2 regions of the Kribbella sp. NPDC049174 genome follow, and region 2 is predicted to be linked to the other one. Evidence: riboswitches for the same ligand, from Rfam matches in the RefSeq annotation. Region 2 holds a riboswitch; the other holds the start of a gene.
What was found. A riboswitch is a leader RNA that binds a small molecule or an ion and turns the genes downstream of it on or off. The one in region 2 is predicted to bind cobalamin.

Region 1: it holds a riboswitch for cobalamin, as region 2 does, so the genes downstream of both, ACGFIF_RS23175 (ribonucleoside-diphosphate reductase subunit alpha) here and metE (5-methyltetrahydropteroyltriglutamate--homocysteine S-methyltransferase) in region 2, are expected to answer to the same signal.

What each region holds. Positions count from the first base shown of each region.
Region 1 is NZ_JBICSZ010000004.1:227,348-230,750, forward strand. It holds gene ACGFIF_RS23165 (Fic family protein) at 1-1,148, shown strand, start outside; gene ACGFIF_RS23170 (DinB family protein) at 1,229-1,810, shown strand; cobalamin riboswitch at 1,871-2,024, shown strand; gene ACGFIF_RS23175 (ribonucleoside-diphosphate reductase subunit alpha) at 2,160-3,403, shown strand, end outside.
Region 2 is NZ_JBICSZ010000001.1:257,621-261,023, reverse strand. It holds gene ppdK (pyruvate, phosphate dikinase) at 1-859, opposite strand, end outside; cobalamin riboswitch at 1,201-1,404, shown strand; gene metE (5-methyltetrahydropteroyltriglutamate--homocysteine S-methyltransferase) at 1,497-3,403, shown strand, end outside.

The DNA of each region.
Region 1 (3,403 bases), on a different contig from region 2:
ACGACGTGCTGGCCGCGCTGGAGGATGCGGCCGGCGATCTCGGTCGGCTTGATGCGACCGCCGCCGTACTCACGAACAGTGAGGCACTGGCACGACTGCTGCTGCGGGCCGAGGCGGTCGGGTCCTCGCAGATCGAAGGGTTGGTGGTCGGGGCGCGGCGACTGCTGAAGGCGGAGGTGTTGCGGGAGCGGCAGCGTGATGTGACCGCCGAAGAGGTGCTCGGCGCGGTCGACGCGATGACGTGGGTGACCGAGTCCGTCCAGGCCGGCGACAAACTCGAGGTCGGGCATCTGCTCGAGGCCCACCGCCGGCTGATGACGCACTCGCCGAACCCGGACTTCGGCGGCGAGGTCCGCTACCTGCAGAACTGGATCGGCGGCCGCTCCCCCGCCGAGGCGTACTACGTCCCACCGCCGGCGCAGCTGATCCCCGAGCTCCTGACCGACCTGATGACGTTCGTCCGCGAGTCCCGCCTGCCGGTGCTGGCGAAGACCGCGATCGCGCACGCACAGTTCGAGACGATCCATCCCTTTGCCGACGGCAACGGTCGGACCGGCCGGGCGCTGATCCACCTGATCCTGCGTGCGGAGGGCCTGGTCGAGCGGACCGTCCCGCCGGTGTCGCTGTCGCTCGCAACCCACGCGACCCAGTACGTCGAAGCACTCACCGCCTTCAGGCACACTGGCAAGCCGACCAGCCCGCGCGCCCGCACGGCGGCCAACCAGTGGCTGCTCATGTTCGCCGCCGCCTGCAGTCATGCGACCGCGGAGGCAGCCCGATTCGAACGAGCCGCGGCCGATCTCAAGACCGACTGGCGTGAGCGTGCCGCACCGGTCCGGGCCGGCTCGGCCGTGGAACTGCTGATCGACACGCTCCCCGCCGCACCCGTACTCACCCTGGCCGGCGCGGCCCGGCTGATCGACCGATCGCAACAGGCCGCCAACCAGGCGCTCGCTCGCTTGGTCGAGGCGCGCATCCTGCGCGAGGTCACCGACGGCCGCCGGAACCGCGTCTACGAGGCGCCCGAACTGATCGACGCCTTCACCCTGCTGGAACGACGGTTCGCCAGCCCGGCGGCCGATACCAGGATCGAACCGCCTACCAGACCAGTACCGTCGAGGCCAGAACCGACACACCGTGCACATTGACTTTCTCCTCCCGTCGGACAATAATTCGAACACATGTTCGATCTTGCCGCAAAATCCGACGGGGAGCGTGAGGAAACGTGATGCCGGAGCCGTTCGACTGGGACATCCTGTACCGCCCATCGGCGATGGCGATGGTCCGCGGCCAGCTCGGCTTCAGCTGGATGGTGTTGTCCGGCCGGCTCGCCGAGCTGACCGACGAGCAGTACTTCTGGCAGCCGAGCGGCGAGGCGCTGACCGTCGTCCGGCGCCACTACGCCGGCCGGTTCCGGTCACTCGGCTCCGGGGAGTGGGTCGCCCAGTGGCCCGATGAGCCCGACCACCGCGGGCCGCGCACGATCGCGTGGCTGATCGCGCACCTGACCGAGCAGTTCTTCGAGCGCTGGGAGTGGACCTTCGGCGAGCGCCGCCAAGGGCGTGCCGACATCACCCTGCACGGCAACGCGCGGGACGCCGTCGCCTGGCTGGCGCACTGGGTGGACGCCTGGCAGGACTCGATCGCCGCGCTGGACGAGGATCAGGTGATGACCGTCGGCCTCAGCCAGGCGACCGAGCTCGACGCCGGCGAGCCGTTCGGTCACGTCGTCCTGCGCCTCAACCGCGAGCTCATCCACCACGGCTCCGAGATCATGACGCTACAAGATCTTTCTGCGGCCGCCGCGTGAGAACCACAACATGTGCGACATGCGGCGTGGCGCTACCACAAGATCTAGGTCCGGCCACCTAGCATCGCTACTGCTGGTGGTTCGGAGCGGCCGGCTGACACGGCGGACCGTTCCGAGGCAACAGGGGAATCCGGTGCGACTCCGGAGCTGCCCCGCAACGGTGAGCGGAAGCCTTCCGCGAGTCCGGATACCTGCCACCGGCGCGTGCACCGCCGGTGCACGCGGTCCGAGACCTCGAGGGCGGGTCGCAGGGCGTGGCAGCAGCAATCCCGGCCGGTGCTGGCTGTCCCGTCATGCTTCCTCTCCACGAGCGTCCACGGTCCTCCGAACTCGCGTGGAATGAGCATCTGTGACCATCGCTTCGTCATCCCGATCGGCGGCTGCCGTGCCGGCCGATCAACCCGCCCCGGCCAATCAACACAGCCAACTGACCGTCGTCCGCCGCGACGGCAGCAGCACCGCGTTCGACCAAGCCAAGATCTCGGTCGCCATGACCAAGGCGTTCCTTGCCGTCGAGGGCGCCGAGGCCGGCGCCACGCACCGGGTCCGGGACCTCGTGACCGACCTGACCGGCCGGGTCGTCGACGCCCTCACCAGCCGAGGTGATGCCCGTCGCAGCGTCCAGGTCGAGGACATCCAGGACCAGGTCGAGCTGGCGCTGATGCGCGCCGGTGAGCACCAGGTCGCCCGCGCGTACGTCCTCTACCGCGAGGAGCGCACCAAGGCCCGCACGCCCGCCGACCCCGCCGGCGTCACCGAGAAGCCCGCGATCAGCGTCCGCGCGGCCGACGGCAGCACCGCGCCGCTGGATGTCGACCGCCTGCGCGTGATCGTCGCCGAGGCGGCCGACGGCCTCGACTCCGTCGATCCCGAGCTGATCCTCGACGAGACGCTCGGCTCCTGCTACGACGGCATCGCGCAGCACGAGGTGGAGCTCGCGCTGGTGATGGCCGCCCGGAGCTACGTGGAGACCGAGCCGCAGTACAGCTTCGCCGCGTCCCGCCTGCTGCTGGACCAGATCCGCCGCGAGACGCTCGGCCGGGTCCACGGTGAGCCGCGTCAGGCCAGCCAGGCCGACATGACCGCGGCGTACCCGGCGTACTTCCCGGAGTACGTCCGGACCGGGATCGAGGCCGGTCAGCTCGACCCGGAGCTGGCCGACTTCGACCTGACCAGGCTCGCGGCGGCGATCCGGCCCGAGCGGGATCTCGACTTCGCGTTCCTCGGCCTGCAGACCCTCTACGACCGCTATCTGCTGCACATCGACAAGGTCCGGTACGAGCTGCCGCAGGCGTTCTTCCTCCGGGTGGCGATGGGGATGGCGCTGCGCGAGGACGACCGGGAGGCACGGGCGATCCAGTTCTACGAGCTGCTCAGCTCGTTCCGCTTCATGTCGTCGACGCCGACGCTGTTCAACTCCGGCACCACCCGGCCGCAACTGTCGTCGTGCTTCCTCACCACCGTCGAGGACGACCTGGCCGGCATCTTCACCAAGATCCGCAACAACGCCCTGCTCGCCAAGTACTCCGGCGGCCTCGGCAACGACTGGACCCCGGTGCGCGGTATCGGCGCCAAGATCCGCGGCACCAACGG
Region 2 (3,403 bases):
TGTTGCGGATGCCGGCCACGACGTCCTCACCCTGCGCGTTCTGCAGGTAGTCGCCGTACACACCGGGCTGGCCGGTGGACGGGTCGCGGGTGAACGCGACGCCGGTGCCGGAGTCCATGCCGAGGTTGCCGAACACCATCGCGCAGATGTTGACCGCGGTCCCGAGGTCGGTGCCGATCCGCTCCTGGCGGCGGTAGAGGATCGCCCGCTCGGAGTTCCAGGAGCCGAAGACCGCCGCGATCGCGAGGTCCATCTGGGACCGCGGGTCCTGCGGGAACTCCCGGTCGGTGTGCTCGTGCACGGCGTGCTTGAACGTCTCGACGAGTGCCTTCAGGTCGTCGGCGTCCAGGTCGAGATCACTGCGCGCCCCCTTCGCCTCCTTGGCCGCATCCAGCGCCTGCTCGAAGACCTCACCGTCCATCCCGAGCACGGTCTTGCCGAACATCTGGATGAGTCGCCGGTACGCGTCCCAGGCGAACCGCGGGTTCCCGGACTGATGGGCCAGACCGTTGACCGAGTCGTCGTTCAGGCCGACGTTGAGGACCGTCTCCATCATGCCCGGCATCGACGCCGCCGCACCGGATCGGACCGATACCAGCAGCGGGTCGTCGGCCTGGCCGAGCTTCTTGCCCATCTTCTGCTGCAGCACGTCGACATGGTGGTCGATCTCGTCGGCCAGCTCCGGCGGGACCGCTCCGGTCCGCAGGTAGACCTTGCAGGCCTCGGTGGTGATGGTGAAACCGGGCGGCACGGGAAGGCCGAGATTCGTCATCTCGGCCAGGTTCGCCCCCTTTCCGCCGAGTAGCTCCTTCATGTCCTTGTTGCCTTCGGCGAAGTCGTAGACGAGTTTCGACACGATCACTCCCTGGGTTGCAGGCGGTGTTTGCGGCGCGGTGAGATGGCCCGCTCGGCCCATCGACTCCGGTGGCGGGGGCGTGTTTTCAGAGTAAGCCCAAAAACCAGTCCAGTTGAACACTGGTCTCACGATGTCGACGTGACCCTGCCCACAGGTCGAAGGCCGGAAAACCCTTCCCTGGTTGACAACGCGAGACAATCACCACGTTTGACGTCGATTCGCAGTAACCGCGGTTCAGTCGCCTTTCAGTTGGGTATCGGAGTGCTTCCGGGTGTCCACTGGGTGGGCTTTTTCTCGGACAGCGGCGGCCGTGAGCGGAAGCGGATACGCTCGGCGGTACCGACGGTTCGCCTGGCACACGCGGTACGTGCCGGGCGAGGCAAGAGGGAACCCGGTGTGAATCCGGGACTGCCCCGCAGCGGTGAACGGGAACGACCGCCGTCAACAGCACTGGACACCTCGTCCGGGAAGCGACGGCCAGTAGGACCACCGGCCAGTGGCCGGCTCGCCCGTGAGTCCGAAGACCTGCCGCCGGTCCGCGCCCCATCCGGTGCGCGGAGGATCGGTGGTCTCGTGGGAGGACCCGTCCGGCGTCCTCGCGACCCCGCCGATCCATCGGCACGCTCGCGAGGAGAGAGACGTGAACACAACAGTGCTGGGCTACCCGCGCATCGGTGCGGCCCGCGAACTCAAGCACGCCGTCGAGAAGTACTGGTCCGGCAGCAGTGACGCCACCGAACTGGAGGCGACCGCCCGCCGACTCCGGGCCGGCACCTGGCGCGACCTGGCCGGCCTCGACGTCGTCCCCGGCAACACGTTCTCGTACTACGACCAGATGCTCGACCACGTCGAGCTGTTCGGCGCCGTCCCGGAACGCTTCCGCGCACTGGGCCTGTCCAGCCTCGACACGTACTTCGCGATGGCCCGCGGCCGCGACGGCGTCGTACCGCTCGAACTGACCAAGTGGTTCGACACGAACTACCACTACCTCGTCCCGGAGCTGGACAAGAGCACGGTCTTCCGGCTGAACCCGGCCAAGCTCGTCACCGAACTCGCCGAAGCACGCGACCTCGGTGTCGAACTGCGCCCGGTCCTGATCGGGCCGCTCACCTTCTTGTTGCTCTCCAAGTCGCAGGACTGCGAGCCGTTGAGCCTGCTGGACCAACTCGTCGAGGTGTACGCCGAGTTGCTCGGCCGACTCGACGTCGACTGGGTCCAGCTCGACGAGCCGGCTCTGGTCCAGGACCGCACCCCGGCCGAGCTCGACGCGCTCCGGCGTACCTACGACAAGCTCGCGGCACTCACCGACCGCCCACGCCTCCTGGTGGCCACGTACTTCGGCGACCCGGGTCCAGCGCTACCTGTGCTGGCCTCCACGGACGTGGACGGTCTAGCCGTGGACCTGGTCTCCGCACCCGGTCTCATCCCGCAGGTCGCCGCACTGCCGTCGCTGCGACGCAAGACCGTCGTCGCGGGCGTGGTCGACGGCAGGAATGTCTGGCGCACCCCACTGGGCGATGCACTCTCCACCTGCACCACTCTGCTCGGCTCTGTCGGCCGACTCGAGGTCTCCACCGCCTGCTCGCTCCTGCACGTGCCGTACGACATGGAGGTCGAGGACGAGCTGGATCCGCGAGTGCGCGAGCGCCTCGCGTTCGCCCGTCAGAAGGTCGACGAAGTCATCCTGCTCGGGCGTGCGTTGAGCTCTGCCGAGGGTGTCGACGTCGACCTCGCCAAGCCGGCAGGTGGCCCGGTGAAGGAGTCCGACCTGGTCCGCGACCAGGCCGTCCGGGACCGCGTCGCCGCAATCCGCCCCGACGACAGGCAACGCCCGCCGTACGACGAACGCCGCGAAGCGCAACGATCACTGGGACTGCCGCTGCTCACCACCACGACCATCGGGTCGTTCCCGCAGACCGCCGACCTCCGCCGTACCCGGGCCGACCTACGAGCCGGCCGGATCGACGAGGCCACCTACGACGAGCGGATCCGGGCCGAGATCGCCGATGTGATCCGGCTGCAGGAGGACCTCGGTCTGGACGTCCTGGTCCACGGTGAGCCCGAGCGCAACGACATGGTTCAGTACTTCGCCGAGCGGCTCGACGGCTTCGCCACCACCCGACTCGGCTGGGTCCAGTCGTACGGCAGCCGGTGTGTCCGCCCGCCGATCCTGTACGGCGAGGTGTCGCGGCCGACCGCGATGACCGTGCCGTGGACGTCGTACGCCCAGTCCCTCACCATCCGACCGGTGAAGGGCATGCTGACCGGGCCGGTGACGATGCTGGCGTGGTCGTTCGTCCGCGACGACCAGCCGTTGCCGGTGACCGCGGACCAGGTCGCGCTGGCGTTGCGCGACGAGGTCGCCGATCTCGTCGCGTCCGGGACCAGGATCATCCAGGTCGACGAACCGGCTCTGCGCGAGCTGCTCCCGGTGCGCGAGGCTGATCGGAAGGCGTACCTCGACTGGTCGGTCGGCGCGTTCCGCCTGGCCACCGGTGGCGCGCCCGCAGCGGTCCAGGTGCACACGCATCTGTGCTACTCGGAGTT